3 regions of the Kitasatospora sp. NPDC004745 genome follow, and region 2 is predicted to be linked to each of the others. Evidence: riboswitches for the same ligand, from Rfam matches in the RefSeq annotation. Region 2 holds a riboswitch; each other region holds the start of a gene.
The links. A riboswitch is a leader RNA that binds a small molecule or an ion and turns the genes downstream of it on or off. The one in region 2 is predicted to bind thiamine pyrophosphate.

Region 1 (6,840 bases), on a different contig from region 2:
GCGAGCTCGGCCGTCCGCTCCGGCCCGTCGAAGGCCACCAGCAGCAGCGCCCGGGTCGACTCGGGCAGCCCCATCCGGCCCAGCTCGTTGACCGCCCGCACGCTGACGGCGTCCATCAGCTCCATCAGCGACGGGGTCAGACCGCGCGCCATCACCTCGCAGACCGCCGCACCGGCCGCGTCCGCACTCGGGAACTCCGCCGCCAGCGCCAACTGCGGCGCCGGGGCGGGCCGCAGCGCGAGCACCGCCCGGACGACCACGCCCAGCGTGCCCTCCGACCCGACCAGCAGCCTGGTCAGGTCGTACCCGGCCACGCCCTTGGCCGTCCGGCGCCCGGTGGAGAGCAGCCGCCCGTCCGCCAGCACCACGTCCAGGCCGAGCACGTACTCGCCGGTGACGCCGTACTTCACGCAGCAGAGCCCGCCCGCGCCGGTGCCGATGTTGCCGCCGATCGTGCAGGACTCCCAGCTGGACGGGTCCGGCGGATAGGCCAGCCCCACCTCGCCCGCGGCGCGGGAGAGTTCGGCGTTCACCACGCCCGGCTCGACCACCGCGATCCGGTTCACCGGGTCGATCTCCAGGATCCGGTCCAGCTTCACCATCGACAGCACGATGCAGCCGTCCACGGCGTTCGCCGCACCCGACAGCCCGGTCCGCGCGCCCTGCGGCACCACCGGCACCCGCAGCGCGGTGGCGGTGCGCATCACGTGCTGCACCTGCTCGACCGTCTCCGGGAACACCACCACCGCGGGCACGCCGGCGGCGCAGAACCCCGCCATGTCCCGGCTGTAGGCGGCGGTCACGTCCGGGTCCACCACCACCGCGCCGGCCGGGAGGCCCTCCGTCAGTCGGTCCGTCAGATCGCTCATCGCCGCCTCCACTCGCCGCCCACCGGCCTCCTCCGGCACTCTGCCCGCCCCGGATCGGCCGGGCAAGTGGTCCCCGCCGGGCGAGCGGTCCCGTCGGGCACGTGGTGCCCGCCGGGCGAGCGGCCCCCGTCGGCACCGCCGCGCCGACGGGCGCCGCCGGGCCGGTGGGCCCCGACCCCCGTGCGGGGCCCACCGGCAGCGGTCAGCGGCGGACCACCGGCTCCTGGAACTCGGTGACCCACTGCGCCGGGTCGTCCGGGCACTCCAGGTAGAGCTCGCGGGCGTAGCCGGCGGAGCGGTAGCCGTTCGCCTCGATGAAGCGGGCCAGCTCCTGGAAGGCGCCCACGGCGTCGTCCATCGGGCCGCGGTGCACCAGCGTCGCCGCCTCCTCGATCGGCGGCAGGTCGAGCACCGCGACGTCGGACCGGCCCGGCTCCACAGACGGCCCGACCGGGACGGCGACCCGGATCAGCACCGCGCCGTCGCCGTCCGGCACGTCCTCGTACCGGGCGACGGACGGGCCGGTCCCCGTGATCCCGGCCGCGGCCAGGCGCCGGCACAGCTCCGCGAACAGCGGGCCGATCACCGGGCCGATCTGCTCGGGCTCGTAGCCGGCGGCCACACCGGTCAGTTCGGCCACCCGGACGGGCGGCACCCGCTTCACCACGACATCGTGCGTGGACATGGTCCCCTCGCTCTCGATCGTCCGGAGCCTCGCCTCCACCCGGGCCAGCCGCTGCCCGTCCGCGGCGATCGCCTCGGCGAGTTGGGCCCGCCGCAGCCGCAGCATCCCGCGCAGTTCGACCGGGTCGACCTGCTCGTCGAGGACGGCCCGCACCTGCTGCAGCGTGAAGCCGAGCTCCTTGAGCGCGATCAGCCGGTTGAGCCGGGCGAGTTGGGACGCCTCGTAGGAGCGGTACCCGGTGACCGGGTCCACCCGGGCGGGCCGCAGCAGTCCGATCTCGTCGTAGTGGCGCAGCATCCGCACCGACACCCGGCCGTGGCTGGCGAAGTCTCCGATGTTCAACATGGTGCTCCCACTCCACTGCCTCTCACGGTGTCAGGGTCAAGTCCCGGCCCCGGAACGCGCGAAGGGCGGGTGCCGAACGATCTCGGCACCCGCCCCTGAGCAGGTGGTTCTCCTACCGGCGGAGAGCGTGGGATTCGAACCCACGGTGACGGGTCACGCCACGACAGTTTTCAAGACTGTTCCCTTAGGCCGCTCGGGCAGCTCTCCAGGCGGAGGTCAGCCTAACGGGTCCGGCGGGGTTCGGTGCACACGGTTCGGTGCGGGTCGGCGGGGGTCAGCTGTCGCCGTCGCGCTGCCCGAGGGTGACCTTGGTGGTGAACTGCTGGCCGTTGCGGGTGTACTCGACGTCGACGGTCTCGCCGGGCTTGTGCGTCCAGATCCGGCTGACCAGGGCGGGGCCGTTCTCGATCGGGACACCGCCGAGCTTGGTGATGACGTCGCCCGGCTTGAGGCCCGCCTTGTCCGCGGCGCCGCCGGGGGTCACGGCGGGCTGGCCCTGGACGTCGCGGGTCTGGATCTGCGCGCCGTCGCCCTTGTAGTCGTCGTTGCGCAGCACGTCGAGCTTGGCGTAGACGGGCTTGCCGGTCTTGATCAGGGTGTCGGCGACCCACTTGGCCTGGTTGATCGGGATGGCGAAGCCGAGGCCGATGCTGCCGGCCCGGCCGTTGGCGGAGGCGTTGGACTGGATCGCCGAGTTGATGCCGACCACCGCGCCGCCGGAGTCGAGCAGCGGGCCGCCGGAGTTGCCGGGGTTGATCGAGGCGTCGGTCTGCAGGGCGTTCATGTAGGAGGACTGGCCGCCGGTCTCGTCGCCGGAGGCGACCGGGCGGTCCTTGGCGCTGATGATGCCGCTGGTGACGGTGGACTCCAGGCCGTACGGCGCACCGATCGCGATGGTGGAGTCGCCGACGTTGACCTTGTCGGAGTCGGCCAGCGGGAGCGGCGCCAGCTTGCTCTTCGGCGGGTTGTCGATCTTGACCACGGCGACGTCGTAGCCCTCGGCGTGGCCCAGCACCGAGGCGTTGTAGGACGTGCCGTCGGCGAACTTGACGGTGAGCTTGCCGCCGTTGAGGGTCGGCGCGACCACGTGGTTGTTGGTGAGGATGTGGCCCTCGGTGTCGAAGACGAAGCCGGTGCCGGTGCCGGACTCGCCGTTGCCCTGCGCCTTGATGGTGACGACGCTGGGCAGCGCCTTCTGCGCGATGCCGGCGATCGAGCCGGGGGAGGGCTCGTTCTTCTGGGTGTTGCTGGCCTGGACGGTGGTGCTGCGGTGGTCGTCCGCGGAGCTGCTGCCGTTGTTGTGGTCGGTGACCGCCACGCCCAGCGCACCGCCCGCCACGCCGGCGACCAGTGCGACGGCGGCGATCAGGGCGACCAGTCCGCCGCGCTTCCTGCGCGGGCGGTGCGGGCCGCCGGGGCCGCCGGGGTAGTCGGCCGGGTAGCCGAGCGGACCGCCCGGGCCGCCCGGGTAGCCGGCACCGCCGGTGGCGTCGTGGGAGGCGCCCCAGCCGCCGAGCGGCTGGCCGGCGCCGAACGGGTGGTGGCCGGGCGCGGGGTGCGCGGCGGGCACGCCGGGGGCGGGCGGCGGGCCGTACGGGTCGTGCGCGCCGGCGGCCGGGACGCCGTGGGTCGGCGTGGCGTACGGGTTGCCCAGCGGCGGGGCCTGGCCCTCGGCCACCGGCGCGAGCGGCGCCGCGGGGGCTGCCGGGGCCTGCGGCGCGGGCGGCAGCACCGGCGGCGGGGCGTCGAGGTAGCCGGTGGCGGGGTCGACGCCGGCGGACGGCGCCTCGACGGGGGCCACGGGGGCGGCCGGGGCCGCCTCCGGCGCGGGGACCTTGGTGAAGGCGACGGTGGGACGGTGCCCGCCCTCGGCCGGGACGCCCTCCGCGGCCGCGGCGGCGTCGGCCGCGGCCGGCTCGGGGGCGGGGGCGGCCTCGGGCTCGGGGACCCGGCCGAACGCCATGGTCGCCCGGTGCCCGCCCTCGGCCGGGGCGGCCGGGGAGTCGGCCGGGGCCGGCTCGGAGGCGGGGGCGGCGTCGGGCTCGGGGACCCGGCTGAACGCCATGGTCGGCTTGTGCCCGCCCGAGGCGGCGGGGTCGGAAGCGGGACCGCCCGCCCCCTGGGCGCCCGAGGGCTGCTCCCCCTGCGGCCCGGTGGGCCCAACCTCTCGCTCGGTGCTCACGGACGACCTCCATAGCTGACAGAACCAAGGACCATAGTTTTTCGCACAGTCGATTCGATTGCCGTAAGGACCCCTCTGAAGAACTCATAAGAATCCTTAGCCGGCGCAGACGGCCGACCCGGCGACGGAGGCTCCCCCACCTCCGCCGGGCGTCCCGCGATGCGGACGGCAGGGCCCCTGGCCTTGGCGTCCACCCCGGTGCCGGTTAGCCTGTCGCTCCAAACTGACACGCGGGAGCTTGGACCTTCCAGGCTGAGAGTGCGCTGGTCGACCGTACCGCCACGGCATCGTGGACGGACCGTCGAGGGGGCGCAGACCGCCGGAACCTGTCCGGGTAATGCCGGCGTAGGGAGTATCGGCCATGCCGCCTGCTTCGCCATCCTCTTCTTCGGGCGCGCCCGAGTCCAAGGGTTTCCCCGGGGCGACCGGGGACCTCCCCGGATCGTCCACGACCGTTCACGGCGACGCCGCCGGCGGCCCGGCCGGTTCCGGCACGGCGACCGCCGTCCTGGACCGCCCGGAGCGCGTCGAGGCGCCACTGGTGCTGGACACCGAGCCGCCGCGCACGCTGCGCTTCCGCGACCACTTCGCGCTCTGGATGAACCTGGGCGTCAGCCTGATCGGCTTCTCCACCGCCGCCACCGTGCTCGGCGCCAAGGGCGGCGAGCTCTCGCTGGCCGCGGCGGTGACGGCGATCGTGGCCGGCACCGTGGTCGGCACCGCGATGCTCGGCGTGGCCGCCCTGATCGGGGCCCGGACCGGCGCCCCGGCGATGGCGAACCTGCGCGGGCTGTTCGGCACCCGGCTGTCGTACGTCCCGACGGTGCTGAACATCGTCCAGTGCGTCGGCTGGGGCGTCTTCGAGCTGCTGACGATCGCGGCGGGCGCCCAGACCGTCGCCCACACCGACGGCTACCGCTGGCTGTTCGTGCTGCTGGCCGGCGCGCTGACCACCGCGCTGACCATCTGGCCGCTCGGCTCGATCGCGGTGCTGCGCCGCTTCGTCGCGGGTGCCGTCGCCGTCGCGATGGTGTACTTCACCGTCCAGCTGGGCCGTCAGGGGGTGCCCGACCCGGGCGCCGGCAACTGGCACGGCTTCCTGGGCGCCACCGACATGATGATCGCGGTGTCGATCTCCTTCGTGCCGCTGGCCGCCGACTACACCCGGCACTCGCGCACCCCGCGCTCGGCGTTCTGGGGCAGCTTCTCCGGCTACACCGTCGCCCAGGTCTGGTGCTACGTGCTCGGCCTGATGGCGCTGCTGCAGTCCGACGGCGACCCGAACCGGATCTTCGACTCCTTCCTCGGCGTCTGGGCCGGCTGGCTGTTCCTGCTGGTGCTGGTGTTGCGCGAGACGGACCAGTCCTTCGCCAACGTGTACTCGACGGCGATGTCCGTGCAGAACCTGCTGCCGAAGGTGGACCGCCGGGTGCTGACCGGCGGGATCGGCCTGCTGATCACCGTCCTGGCGCTGCAGATCGACCGGTTCACCGACACCTACACCAACTTCCTCGGCCTGATCGGATCCGTCTTCGTGCCGCTGCTGGCGGTGCTCGCGGTGGACTACTTCCTCGGCGCCGGCCGGCACGGCTGGAACCTCTCCGCCGACGCCCCCTCCCGCTGGCTGATGCTGCTGCCGTGGGTGCTGGGCTTCGCGGTCTACCAGTTCATCGCGCCGACCCCGGTGGCCGGCTGGTGGACGGACTTCTGGACCTCCGCCCAGGAGTCGCTGCACTTCACCCCGCAGGAGTGGACCTCCGCCTCGCTGTTCGCCTTCCTGGTGCCCGCCCTGCTCACCTGGGCGCTCACCCCGCTGACCCGCCGGAACACGGCGGGCTGAGTCCGAGCGCGGCGGGCCGGGCAGGCCGCGCTGCCGGGGGCGTCCGGAGCCTGACGGGCCGGGCCGCCGGGGCCCGGAACCGCCCCCGCCGACGGCCCCGCCCACCGAAGACGGCCCCACGGGTTGGGGCCGTCTTCGTCTCCGCGTCACTTCGGCCGCCTATCGTTGGCCCTGTGACCAGCCCAGACCTGTCCTCGACGGCGGCGCACACCGCGCCGCCCGTCCAGGTGATCGCCCACCGCGGTTCCTCCCACGCCCTGCCCGAACACACCCTCGCGGCGTACCGGCGCGCGCTCGACGAGGGCGCCGACGCCCTCGAGTGCGACGTCCGGCTGACCGCCGACGGCGAGCTGGTCTGCGTGCACGACCGCCGGATCGGCCGGGTCTCCGACGGCCGGGGCACCGTCTCGGCGATGACCCTGGCCGAGCTGGAGGCGTACGACTTCGGCGCCTGGAAGACCGGCCGCCCCAGCACCGACCCCGAACTGCGCGGCGTGCTGCGGCTGGAGCGGCTGCTGGAGCTGGCGGTGGACTGCGGCCGCCCGGTGGACCTGGCGATCGAGACCAAGCACCCGGTGCGCTACCGCGGCCGGGTGGAGGCCGAACTGCTGCGGATGCTGGAGCGCTTCAAGATCGGCGCGGAGCGCGAGGGGGACCGCCCGGTCGCCCGGATCATGAGCTTCTCCTCGGTGGCCCTCGACCGGGTGGCCGCCGGGGCACCGGACTACCGCCGGGTCTTCCTCTTCGAGCGGACCCTGCCGCTGCTCGGCCGGCTGCGCCCGGGCTCCCCGCTGCCGGGCGGGGCGCGGATCGCCGGCCCGGGCATCGACCTGGTCCGGGCCCGCCCGCAGCTGGTGACGCGGCTGCGCGAGCTGGGGCACCAGGTCCACGTCTGGACGGTCGACGAGCCGGCCGACGT
Region 2 (6,840 bases):
GGCTGGGCCGGGTGGAGGCCGGCGGCTCGGCGTCCAGCTCGGCCGGGGTGAGCGTGCGGCGGACCCGCTGCAGGGCGGCGAGCAGCTCGACCGCGTCGTACGGGCGGGCGTCGGCCGTCCGCGCGCAGGCGCCGGCCACTATCGCGTCCAGTGCGGCGGGGACGGCCGGGGCGGTCAGCGAGGGGGCCGGGACGTCCTCGTGCAGGTGCTTGTACATGACCTGGACGGGGTTGTCGCCGGTGTGCGGGCGGCGGCCGGTGAGCATCTCGTAGAGCAGGATGCCGGCCGCGTAGACGTCGACCCGCTGGTCGGTGGGGGCGTCCGGGAGGATCTGCTCGGGAGCGAGGTAGGAGACGGTGCCCAGGACGGTGCCGCCGGTCGCGGTGCTGGTCGAGGTGGGGGCGCCGTCCGCGGTGCCGAGCACCCGGACCAGGCCGAAGTCGGCGACCTTGACCAGGCCGCCCTCGGTGATCAGCACGTTCTCCGGCTTGACGTCGCGGTGCACCAGCCCGGCCCGGTGGGCGGCGCCCAGGGCGGCGAGCACCGGCTCCAGCACGTCCAGCGCGGCCCGGACGGACAGCGCGCCGCGGTCGCGCAGCAGGTCGCGCAGCGTGCGGCCGGGCACGTACTCCATCGCGAGGAAGACGTTCCCGCCGTCCGCGCCCTGGTCGAAGACGTTGACCACGTTGGGGTGGGTGAGCCGGGCGACGGCCTTGGCCTCGCGGATGAACCGGGCGGTGAAGCCGTCGTCACCGGCCAGCGAGGGGTGCATCACCTTGAGGGCGACGACCCGGTCCAGCCGGGTGTCGGTGCCCTTGTAGACGGTGGACATCCCGCCGGTCGCGATGCGCTGCTCGACCCGGTACCGGCCGTCCAGCAGGGTACCGATCAGCGGGTCGTGCAGTGCCATGTCCACCCGGGGGAGTCTAGTGCCGCGGGCGCGCACCGGACCCTGGGGACACCGCCCCCGGGCCCGGCTGTGCCCGGCTTGTGACACGGGACGCCCCCGGGCGCCGCGGGTGTTCCGGCGTCAGAAGGCGGGGCGCTCGCGGGTGTCCAGGTCCGCCCGGCCGGCCATCGCCGAGGAGGCCTCGGCGTGGAAGCGGCGCGGGATGCGGCCGGCCCGGAACGCGAGCCGGCCGGCCTCGGCGGCGTGCCGCATCGCCTCGGCCATCAGCACCGGGTCCTGCGCCCTGGTCACCGCGGAGGCGAGCATCACGGCCGCGCAGCCCAGCTCCATCGCCAGCGCGACGTCGGAGGCGGTTCCGGCGCCCGCGTCCAGGATCACCGGGACGTTCGCGCCCTCCACGATCAGCTGGAAGTTGTGCGGGTTGCGGATGCCCAGGCCGGAGCCGATCGGCGAGCCGAGCGGCATGATCGCCGCGCAGCCGACGTCCTCCAGCTTGCGGGCCAGCACCGGGTCGTCGTTGGTGTACGGGAGCACCGTGAAGCCGTCGTCGACGAGGGTCTCGGCGGCGTCCAGCAGCTCGATCGGGTCCGGCAGGAGGGTCCGCTCGTCGGCGATCACCTCCAGCTTCACCCAGTCGGTGCCGAGCGCCTCGCGGGCCAGCCGGGCGGTCAGCACGGCCTCCCCGGCGGTGTAGCAGCCGGCCGTGTTGGGCAGCACGCGGATGCCGTTGCGGGTCAGCACGTCCAGGACGGAGCCCTGGGTGGAGGCGTCCACCCGGCGCATCGCCACGGTGGTGAGCTCGGTGCCGGAGGTCAGCAGCGCGCGCTCCAGGACCTCCAGGCTCGGGGCGCCGCCGGTGCCCATGATCAGCCGGGAGCCGAAGGTCGCCCCGGCGATGGTCAGCAGGTCGTCGGCCATGGTCAGCCTCCCTGGACGGCGGTGAGGATCTCGATCCGGTCGCCCGCGGACAGCGCCGTGTCCGACCACGAACCCCGGGGCACCACGGCCTCGTTGAGCGCGGCGGCGACGCCGGAGTGGGCCGTGCTGAGGGTGGCCACCACCTCGGCGAGGGTGGTCGTGGCGGGCACCCGGCGGGGCTCGCCGTTGACGGTCAGTGCGATCTCGGTCATGCGGAGGCCTTCGTGGTGGAGCGGTCGGGGGAGAACCGGGTGGGGGTGAACGGCTGTGCCAGCTCGGGGAGTTCGCCGGTCGCCAGGTACTCGGCGAGCAGGTCGGCGGTCACCGGGGCGAGCAGCACCCCGTTGCGGTAGTGGCCGGTGGCGGCGACCAGTCCGGGCAGGGCGGTCGGGCCCAGCAGCGGCGCGTTGTCCGGCGAGCCGGGGCGCAGCCCGGCGGAGGTCTCCAGTAGCGGGAGTTCGGTGATCCCGGGGACCAACTCGTGTGCGTCGCGCAGTAGTTCGTAGACCCCGCCGGCGGTCACCGTGGTGTCGTAGCCCTGTTCCTCGGTGGTCGCGCCGATCACCAGCTCGCCGTCCTCCCGGGGCACCAGGTACAGGTGCTGCCCGCGCACCACGGCGCGGACGTTGCGGGACAGGAACGGCCGGTACGCCCCGGGCACCTGCAGCCGCAGGATCTGCCCCTTCACCGGGCGGACGGGCGGCAGCACCCCGTCCGGCAGGCCGGGCAGCCGGTGGCTGTGCGGGCCGGCCGCGAGCACCACCCGGTCGGCGGTCACCGCCCCGCCGTCGCCGAGCCGCACCCCCACCGCCCGGTCGCCCTCGACCAGCAGCTCGACCGCCGGGGTGCGCCGCACGACCACGCCCGCGGCCTCGCCGGCCAGCAGCAGCGCGGCGAGCAGCCGGCGGCCGTCCACCTGGTGGTCGTCGGCGACGTGCAGGCCGCCGCGCACGCCGGGGGCGAGCATCGGCTCCATGCGGCGGGCCTCCCGGCCGGTCAGCCAGGTCGAGTCCAGGCCGAGCCGCTGGTGGAAGGCGTGCAGTTCGCGCAGTTCCGCCCGGTCGTCGGAGTCCAGCGCCACGGCGAGCGTGCCGCACCGCCGGTAGCCGGTGTCCGCGCCGCCGCTCGCCTCGGTCAGTTCGGCGGCGAAGGCGGCGTACCGCTCGTTCGAGGCCATGCCGAGGCGCAGCAACGGCTCCTCGCCGTACTGCAGCTCGGTGACCGGCGCGAGCATCCCGGCCGCGACCCGGGCCGCCCCGCCGCCGGGGGAGGGGTCGACCACGACCGTCGCCAGTCCGCGCTGCGCCGCCCGCCAGGCGACGGCGAGACCGATCAGGCCCCCGCCGACCACCAGCACGTCGGCGCGGGCGCCCGGTGCCAAGCGTGTCAAAGCTGCTCTTCTCCCTTCGCCGGTATGACCCGGATCAGGTTCGGACGGTCGCAGGCCGTGCCAGCCCGCCTCTCAGCCCGGTCCGCCGGGCTCCCGTGATCGTGCCCCCACCATAACGCCGGTGGTCGGCCCGGCCGAAGGCGTGTACGAGGGGTGGACGGAGAGTGCGCAGGTGGGGGTGCCCGCGGCCGGCCGGGCGGGCGTGCGGTCCCCCTGGTGGACGCCTCGACCGGGCGTCGAGGGCGCTGAGTACAGTGACGGGCGTGGCAGAGCTGAGCGGAACGGATCAGGTGGTCGTCGTCGGAGCCGGGCTGGCCGGGGCGCAGTGCGCCCTCAAGCTGCGGCAGGGCGGCTGGCGGGGGCGGATCGTGCTGGTCGGCGAGGAGCGGCACGCGCCGTACGACCGGCCGCCGCTGTCCAAGGAGGTGCTGCTCGGCAAGACCGACGCCACCCCCCTCGACATCGACTACCCGCACCTCGGCATCGAGCTGCTCACCGGCCGCCGCGCCACCGGCCTCACCCCCGGCGTGCTGCACACCGACGGCGGTGAACTCCCCTACGGCGCACTGGTGATCGCCACCGGCGCCACCCCGCGGCGGCTGCCCGGCGCCGAGCGCGCGCACCTGCTGCACACCCTGGACGACGCGCTCGCGCTGCGGGCCCTGCTGCGGCCCGGGCTGCGCCTGGTGCTGGTCGGCGCGGGCTGGATCGGCGCCGAGGTGGCCACCGCGGCCCGCGAGGCCGGCTGCACGGTGACGGTGGTGGAGGCGGGCCCGGCCCCGCTGCCCGGTGCGCTGCCGACGGAGGTCGGTTCGGCGATGGCCGCCTGGTACGCCGAGGCGGGTGTCGAGCTGCGCTGCGGGGTCGGCGTCGCCGCCGTGGAGTCCGGCTCGGTGCTGCTGGCGGACGGCTCGCACCTGGCCGCCGACGAGGTGGTGGTCGGGGTCGGGGCCCGGCCCGCGACCGACTGGCTGGCCGGCTCCGGCGTCGAGCTGGACGGCACCGGCGCGGTGCTGGTCGACGAGCGCCTGCGCACGGGCGTGCCGGGCGTCTTCGCGGCCGGCGACTGCGTCAGCTACCCCTCCGCCCGGGTCGGTGCCCGGCTGGCCGTCCAGCACTGGGACCACGCGCTGCAGTCCGGCGAGGCGGCGGCGGCCGCGGTGCTCGGCGCGGAGGCGCCGCCGTACGACCCGGTGCCGTACTTCTGGTCGGAGCAGTTCGGGCGGATGGTCCAGTACGCCGGGCGGCACGCCGCGGGCGACCGGATGCTGTGGCGCGGCGGCCCCGGGGACGCCTCCTGGGCGGTGCTCTGGCTGCGCGACGGGGTGCCGAGCGCGCTGCTGACCGTCGACCGGCCGCGCGACCTCACCCAGGGCCGGCGGCTGATCGAGCGCGGCACCGCCCTGGACCCGGTCCGCGCGGCGGATCCGGCCGTGCCGCTGAAGGCCGCCGCCGCCCTCTGACCGGCCCCTTGGTGCGCGGGGGCCCGTCGAGGTGGCAGTCTGGTGCCGTGAGTGAGATCGATGCGAAGACTGATGCCCTGGTCCCCGAGTGGCTGTACCTGCCCGACATCTCCGAGCGGTGGGGCGTGCTCGTCACCGAGGTCCGCAACATGGTCAAGAAGGGTGAGCTGATCGCGGTACGCCGCGGACCCAACAAGTCGCTGCAGGTCCCGGCCGCGTTCATCGACGAGGAGGGCCCGGTCAAGCACCTGGTCGGCCTGCTGACGGTGCTGCGCGACAGCGGGTTCAGCGACGAGGAGATCGTCGAGTGGATGTTCACCGAGGACCCGTCGCTGCCCGGGACCCCGGCGCAGGCCCTCTGCGAGAACCGGGCGACCGAGGTGAAGCGGCGCGCCCAGGCGATGGCGCTGTGACGACCCCCGCGCCGGCCGCCGGCCCCCGGGCCCGGCTGGCCGACGCCCGGCTGTACCTGTGCACCGACGCCCGGCGCGAGCAGGGCGACCTGGCCGAGTTCCTCGACGCGGCGCTGTCCGGCGGGGTGGACGTCGTCCAGCTCCGGGACAAGGGCCTGGAGGCGCGGCAGGAACTGGAGGCCCTGGAGGTCTTCGCGGACGCGTGCCGGCGCCACGGCAAGCTGCTGTCCGTCAACGACCGCGCCGACGTCGCCCACGCGGCCCGGCCGGACGTGCTGCACCTCGGGCAGGACGACCTGCCGGTGCCGGCCGCCCGGGCGATCCTCGGCGAGGACGTGCTGATCGGGCGGTCCTGCCACGCCGAGTCCGAGGTGGACGCGGCGATCGCCGAGCCCGGCGTGGACTACTTCTGCACCGGTCCGGTGTGGCCGACCCCGACCAAGCCGGGCCGCCCGGCGCCGGGCATCGGCCTGGTCTCCTACGCGGCCGCGCGGGACACCGACCGGCCGTGGTTCGCCATCGGCGGGATCGACCTCGGGAACCTCGACGAGGTGCTCGCCGCCGGCGCCCGCCGGATCGTGGTGGTGCGCGCCATCACCGCGGCGGACGACCCGCGGGCCGCCGCCGCCGAGCTGTCGCGCCGGGTGCGCGCGGCCTGACCCCGTCGTCCGCCGCTGTCCGCGGTGCCTCAGTACTTGCGGACGGTGGCGGCCTCGGCCAGCGCCAGCAGCACCGCCCGGGCCCGCTCGTCGGCGAGCGGCGCCGCCTCCAGCGCGGTCAGCGACTGCCGCATCAGTTCCTCGATCCGGTGCTCCACCCGTTCGGGCGCGCCGCTGCGGGCGACCAGGGCGCGCAGCCCGGCGACCTCCTCGGGGGCGAGGTCCGGCGCGCCGAGGCGCTCGTCCAGGTGCCGGGCGTCGGCGGCGGACAGGCCGCGCATCGCGTGCGCCACCAGCAGGGTCCGCTTGCCCTCGCGCAGGTCGTCCCCGGCGGGCTTGCCGGTGACCGCCGGATCGCCGAAGACGCCGAGCAGGTCGTCGCGCAGCTGGAACGCCTCGCCCAGCGGCAGGCCGAACGCCCCGAACGCCGCCACCAGCTCCGGCCCGGCCCCGGCCAGCAGCGCGCCGACCTGCAGCGGCCGCTCGATCGTGTACTTCGCCGACTTGTAGTGCAGCACGGCCTGCGCCCGCTCCAGCGCGCCCGCGTCCGCCGAGTCGCCGGCCACCGGCTCCAGCACGTCCAGGTACTGGCCGACCATGACCTCGGTGCGCATCAGGTCGAACACCGGCTTGGCGGCCAGCACCGCCGCCGGCTCCAGGCCGGAGCGCAGGAACAGCTCGTCGCACCAGATCAGCAGCAGGTCGCCGAGCAGCACCGCGGCCGAGGCCCCGTACTGCTCGCGGTCGCCGCGCCAGCCGCTGTCCCGGTGCAGGGCCTCGAAGCGGCGGTGGACGGAGGGCAGGCCGCGGCGGGTGTCGCTGCGGTCCATCAGGTCGTCGTGCACCAGGGCACTCGCCTGGAGCAGTTCGAGGGCGGCGGCCGCGTTGGCGATCCCCGCGCCGTCGGCCGGGCCGCCGGCGCCGCGCCAGCCCCAGTAGCAGAAGGCCGGGCGCAGCCGCTTGCCGCCGTCCAGCAGGAAGTCGCGCAGGGCGTCCGTGGCGGGGGCCAGCTGGGGGGAGATCTTGTCCAGCAGGGCGGCCTGGCCGTCCATGAACGCGGCGAGGGCGGCGTTGACGCGGGTGCGGA
Region 3 (5,497 bases), on a different contig from region 2:
CATTGGGCCCGGGTGCGCCGGGAGCACCATTGGGCCCGGGTGCGCCGGGGGATCCGGGGGCACCAGGGGCACCAGGGGCGCCCGGGGCGCCGTTGGGGCCGGGAGCACCCGGAGCACCCGGGGAACCCGCCACACCCGGAGCACCATTGGGGCCGGGGGCGCCGGGGGCGCCGGGCGCACCAGGGGCCCCGTTGGGGCCGGGAGCACCCGGGGCGCCGGGCGAACCGTTGGCGCCGGGGGCGCCGTTGGGGCCGGGGGCGCCGTTGGGGCCGGGAGCACCCGGAGCACCCGGGGAACCCGCCACACCCGGAGCACCGTTGGGACCGGGTGACCCCGGGGAACCGGGAGGACCGGCGGGCCCGCTCGGTCCGGGCGGCCCGCTCGGTCCGGGCGGACCACTCGGTCCGGGCGGGCCGACGGCGCAGGCCGCTCTCGTGATGGTGTTGTCGTCCAGAGTGACGGCGCCGTTGCGTGCCAGGGCGCGGCCTTCGATCACCGAGGCGTGGTTCACGCTGATGGACGTGAGGGCCAGGATGTTGCCCTTGAAGAAGGAGTCGACGTCGATGGTGGCGGAGCTGCCGATCTGCCAGAACACGTTGCAGGGCTGTGCTCCGTTGACCAGGCTGACGACGCTCGACGGAGCCGTGATGAGGGTGGAGCCGATCTGGAAGATGAAGACGGCGTTCGGGTCGCCCATCGCGTCGAGGGTGACGGTACCGGTGAGGTTCAGCGACGAACTCGCCTTGTAGACCCCGGGTGTCAGCGTCAGCCCACCGATGTCGCCGGGCGAGGTCAGGATGGCCGTGGGGGCCCGGCCGGCGGCGTCGTTGTAGGCGATGACGAGGTCGGACTGGGCCTGCGCCGCCTGGGCGTCGTTGACGTGCTGGACCCCGTGCACGGCTCCGGGCGGGAAGCCCGTGACGCTGGTGCCCGGGAAGAGACCGAGATCGCCGTAGATGTCACTGGGGCCGGTGTTGGTGACGGTCGAGCCCGCCAGGACCGCGTAGCTGGTGTCAGTCCCCAGCCCCACTGGTGCCGTTGCGGCGTGCGCGGGGTTGGGGAACAGGCCGGCCGTCGCGAGCAACGTCAGTCCGGACAGCAGGACGGACGCCCCCGCGAGTCGAGCGCGTCTGCGCCCTCGTCCCGGTGGAGCGGACAACATGGCATCGACTGCCATAGGACAGTACCTTTCTTGTCGCCGTTGAACCCCGTCACCCGAAGAGGGCATGCGGAGCGCCGCTGGTGCTTCCGGCCGGGCCTCACGTCCACGCGCTCATGTCGGAGGGCTTTCGAGGGCGAGGGCCGACCACGGCAGGTGATGAATAGTCACCGACTCACTACACCGTGCAACAACAACATGGAAAGAAGAGAGTCATAAAGATGCAACGGAGTGACGCACCAGAGCCGATCGGGGAATGACCCCCATTCCACAGCTCCGTTCGTCTACGTACTAAATGATGAGCTGCCCCCACTGGACGCCGTCGGCTGTCCAGGGCGCCGCCAGCGCCATAGCAGTACCGTTTTTTCCTCTTGGCCGCGCCCAGGCCGGTGAATCACGTATCGCCCCGTGATCCCAATCGTTGGCCCGATCATGAACGACCTAACGAATCTGCAGGAAGAGGCTCCCCCCACTGCGGCCGCCGGGGGCGCCGGCACGGTGGCCGAGCGCTGCCGCGCCGCAGGCGGCCTGCTCAGGGTCACCCTCGGTGAACTGCGCGCGGAAGTCGGCTACCGAAGACTCGGCAAGTACGTCCTGGAAGAACTCGCCGACCGCCTCGCCGAAGAGGGGCTCGGCTGGTTCCCGGCCTGGCGGCTCTCCCCGACGGAGAACGGCGAGCCGCGGAAGGACCACGAGGTGTGGGTGTTCGTCCGGGACGGCGGCCTCCGCTGTCAGGTCATCGACGCCGTCCAGGCCCCCGACGGCTCCGACGTCCCCACGGTCCTGAACGACCTGCTCGCCGGCCGCCCCCAGAACCTCTCCCCGGAGCGCAAACTCGGGCTCATCCGCGAGATCCTCGGGCTCTGACGCACACTCGGGCGATCCACGGGATTCCCCCTGCAGGCCCGGACGTTCGCGGGCGCCGCACCGGACGGCCCCTTCAGGGATCCCGGCGCAGCGCCCCGACACCCACCGTCAGTCAGTCCGCCAGCGGGAGGTAGACCCGGTTGCCCTGGGCCGCGAACTCCTCGGACTTGGCCTGCATGCCGGCCAGCGCCTCGGCGTCGAACCCGCTGGCGACGGCGGTGGAGCCGTCGCCGTGCTCGTCGCGGATCTTCTGGGAGATCTTCATCGAGCAGAACTTCGGGCCGCACATGGAGCAGAAGTGCGCGGTCTTGGCCGGCTCGGCGGGAAGGGTCTCGTCGTGGAACTCGCGGGCCGTCTCCGGGTCGAGGGCCAGGTTGAACTGGTCCTCCCAGCGGAACTCGAAGCGGGCGTCCGAGAGCGCGTCGTCCCAGGCCTGGGCACCGGGGTGGCCCTTGGCGAGGTCGGCGGCGTGGGCGGCGATCTTGTAGGTGATCACGCCGGTCTTGACGTCGTCGCGGTTGGGCAGGCCCAGGTGCTCCTTGGGCGTGACGTAGCAGAGCATCGCGGTGCCCCACCAGGCGATCATCGCGGCGCCGATGCCCGAGGTGATGTGGTCGTAGCCGGGGGCGACGTCGGTGGTGAGCGGGCCGAGCGTGTAGAACGGCGCCTCGTCGCAGATCTCCTTCTGGAGATCCATGTTCTCCCGGATCTTGTTCATCGGGACGTGGCCGGGGCCCTCGATCATCACCTGGACGTCGCGCTCGCGGGCGATCCGGCCGAGCTCGCCGAGGGTCTGCAGCTCGGCGAACTGCGCCTCGTCGTTGGCGTCGGCGATGGAGCCCGGGCGCAGGCCGTCGCCCAGCGAGAAGGTGACGTCGTAGGCCGCGAGGATGTCGCAGAGCTCCTCGAAGTTCGTGTAGAGGAAGTTCTCCTGGTGGTGCGCCAGGCACCAGGCGGCCATGATCGAGCCGCCGCGCGAGACGATGCCGGTCTTGCGGCGGGCGGTCAGCGGGACGTACCGCAGCAGCACGCCGGCGTGGACGGTCATGTAGTCGACGCCCTGCTCGCACTGCTCGATGACGGTGTCCCGGTACACCTCCCAGCTGAGCTCCTCGGCCCTGCCGTCGACCTTCTCCAGGGCCTGGTAGAGCGGCACCGTGCCGATCGGCACGGGGGAGTTGCGCAGGATCCACTCGCGGGTGGTGTGGATGTTGCGGCCGGTGGAGAGGTCCATGACGGTGTCGGCGCCCCAGCGGGTGGCCCAGGTCATCTTCTCCACCTCCTCCTCGATCGAGGAGGTGACGGCGGAGTTGCCGATGTTGGCGTTGATCTTCACCAGGAAGTTGGTGCCGATGATCGCCGGCTCCACCTCGGGGTGGTTCACGTTCACCGGGATGACGGCCCGGCCGCGGGCCACCTCGTCGCGCACGTACTCGGGCGCCAGCCCCTCGCGCAGTGCCACGAACTCCATCTCCGGGGTGATCACCCCCCGCTTGGCATAGGCGAGTTGGGTGACGGCGGCACCTCCGCGGCCGCGCAGCGGACGGCGCGGGCGGCCGGGGAAGACGGCGTCGAGGTTGCGCAGGTTCCCGCCGCGCGGCGAGGTGTGCTTGATGCCGTCGTCCTCGGGGCGCGCCTCCCGGCCGTCGTACTCCTCGACGTCGCCGCGCTGGCGGATCCAGGAGTCGCGCAGGGCGGGCAGGCCGCGCCGCACGTCGGGCTCGTAGGCGGCGTCGGTGTACGGGCCGGAGGTGTCGTACAGCGGGACGGTCCGGCCGTTGGTGAGCTGCACCTCGCGGTACGGGACCCGCAGATCGGGCCGGGACCCCTCGCGGTAGGCCTTGCGCCAGGCCGGGGTGGGGTAGCCGGTGCCCGCGCTGGTGACGGCGGAGCCGTCGGCGTCGGTGCTGCGGGCAGACTTCGGCTGTGCGTCGAACGTGGTCATCTGACCTCATACTCCCTACGCCGGCATTACCCGGTCCAGGTTCCTGCGGTCGACGCAGCCGTCGGTCCGTCCGTCGACGGTCCGGTCAGCGTCCTCTCAGCCCGGTGCTCCGAGCTCCCGCGTCCACAGGCGGTGTTGCCTGCACATGACGCCCAACACCGTAGCGAGCCGATCGCCGCAGGTCCAGAGGGGGTCCACGGACGGCGGGGCGGGACCGGCGGACCGGGCCCCCAGGCGCGCGGCGGCCGGGAACGCCGGAGGCCCGGTACCCCGCGCGGGGTACCGGGCCTCGGGGGTGCCGGTCTCAGCCCTTGGCGGCCTTCTTGACCAGGACCACCACGGCGGCGGCGATGCCGACCACCACCAGCACCTTGATCACGATCGCCAGCAGGGCGCCCACGACGCCGAAGACGAATCCCACGACGTTCCAGAGCAGCACCAGGACCAGCACCGGGATGACGATGTTGCGCACCCAGGAGGGCAGCGACTTCCAGAGCTCAGCCATGTCCGTTCCTTCTCTCCCCGTGGGGTCGGCTGCCTGTCCGGTGCCGTCTCCCGCTTGCTTTCGGTACTTCGATCGTACGGGGGCCGGGGTGCCGGAACGAGGGCCCGCAGCCCGGAGAGAACCCGGAGATCACCCCGACCCGGAGACCGGGGAAACCCTGGTCAGGGCCCGGGGAGGACTCCCGGACAGGCCCCCGGAGAAGCCCCCCCGGGAGCGGCCCCGGAAGGCCCGGGCCGCGGTCCGGCCGGCCGTCAGACCGGCCAGCGCTCCCCGCGCCAGGCCGCGTCCCAGAACATCCACTCGTACCGCGAGGTGGTGACGAAGTGCTCGACCACACGGCGCCGTTCGGCCGGGGACACCTCCTCGCCGAGCCGGTCGGTGAGCGCCAGCACCCGGCGCACCACGGACTGGAAGGCCTCGTCGCCGTACGTGGCGATCCACTTGGCGTACAGCGGATCGGGCGAGCCCTGGGCGAGCAGCGCCTCCCCGACCCGGGCGTAGATCCAGTAGCAGGGCAGCACCGCGCCGACCGCCTCGGCGAAGGAGCCGCCGTAGACGGTGGCCAGCAGGTAGCTGGTGTAGGCCCGGGTGGTGGGCAGCACCGGCTCGGCGGCGGCCTGTTCGGCGCTGTCGCCGAAGGCCGTCATGAACTCGGCGTGCATGCCCTGCTCCGCGGCCAGCGCGCCGACCGCGTCGTCGGCGAAGGCCCGCACGTCCGCCTCGCCGGGCGCCTTGGCGGCGCAGACCGCGAGCGCCCGGGCGTAGTCGCGCAGGTAGTGCGAGTCCTGGACGACGAAGTGGCGGAAGGCGGCGCGCGGCAGGGTGCCGTCGGTGAGGCCGCCGATGAAGGGGTGGGCGAGGATCTCGGCGTACACCGGCTCGATGGCCGCCCAGAGTTCTTCCGTCAGGCTCATGCTCATGCCCCGACCCTAAGGCGTGCCCCGTGGATCACCGCCGGGGCCGGTGGCCGGGGCGGTCCCGGAGCGGCGGCCGGCCGGCTCAGGCCTCCGGCGGCGAGAAC

Region 1: another riboswitch for thiamine pyrophosphate. It lies ahead of ACFYUY_RS13870 (cytosine permease); the one in region 2 lies ahead of thiO (glycine oxidase ThiO).
Region 3: another riboswitch for thiamine pyrophosphate. It lies ahead of thiC (phosphomethylpyrimidine synthase ThiC); the one in region 2 lies ahead of thiO (glycine oxidase ThiO).

The regions. Positions count from the first base shown of each region.
Region 1 covers NZ_JBIALK010000006.1:177,450-184,289, reverse strand. The annotation lists gene ACFYUY_RS13890 (FAD-linked oxidase C-terminal domain-containing protein) at 1-869, opposite strand, end outside; gene ACFYUY_RS13885 (MerR family transcriptional regulator) at 1,072-1,899, opposite strand; tRNA gene ACFYUY_RS13880 (tRNA-Ser) at 2,019-2,106, opposite strand; gene ACFYUY_RS13875 (trypsin-like peptidase domain-containing protein) at 2,174-4,081, opposite strand; TPP riboswitch at 4,302-4,450, shown strand; gene ACFYUY_RS13870 (cytosine permease) at 4,443-5,921, shown strand; gene ACFYUY_RS13865 (glycerophosphodiester phosphodiesterase family protein) at 6,095-6,840, shown strand, end outside.
Region 2 covers NZ_JBIALK010000002.1:569,665-576,504, forward strand. The annotation lists gene pknB (Stk1 family PASTA domain-containing Ser/Thr kinase) at 1-910, opposite strand, end outside; gene ACFYUY_RS06180 (thiazole synthase) at 1,031-1,828, opposite strand; gene thiS (sulfur carrier protein ThiS) at 1,831-2,040, opposite strand; gene thiO (glycine oxidase ThiO) at 2,037-3,218, opposite strand; TPP riboswitch at 3,213-3,325, opposite strand; gene ACFYUY_RS06195 (NAD(P)/FAD-dependent oxidoreductase) at 3,473-4,681, shown strand; gene ACFYUY_RS06200 (Rv2175c family DNA-binding protein) at 4,729-5,094, shown strand; gene thiE (thiamine phosphate synthase) at 5,091-5,753, shown strand; gene ACFYUY_RS06210 (polyprenyl synthetase family protein) at 5,783-6,840, opposite strand, start outside.
Region 3 covers NZ_JBIALK010000022.1:48,764-54,260, reverse strand. The annotation lists partial or broken gene ACFYUY_RS29280 (ice-binding family protein) at 1-1,030, opposite strand, end outside; gene ACFYUY_RS29275 (hypothetical protein) at 1,592-2,026, shown strand; gene thiC (phosphomethylpyrimidine synthase ThiC) at 2,139-3,971, opposite strand; TPP riboswitch at 3,967-4,102, opposite strand; gene ACFYUY_RS29265 (DUF5326 family protein) at 4,276-4,476, opposite strand; gene tenA (thiaminase II) at 4,728-5,396, opposite strand; gene ACFYUY_RS29255 (cupin domain-containing protein) at 5,476-5,497, opposite strand, start outside.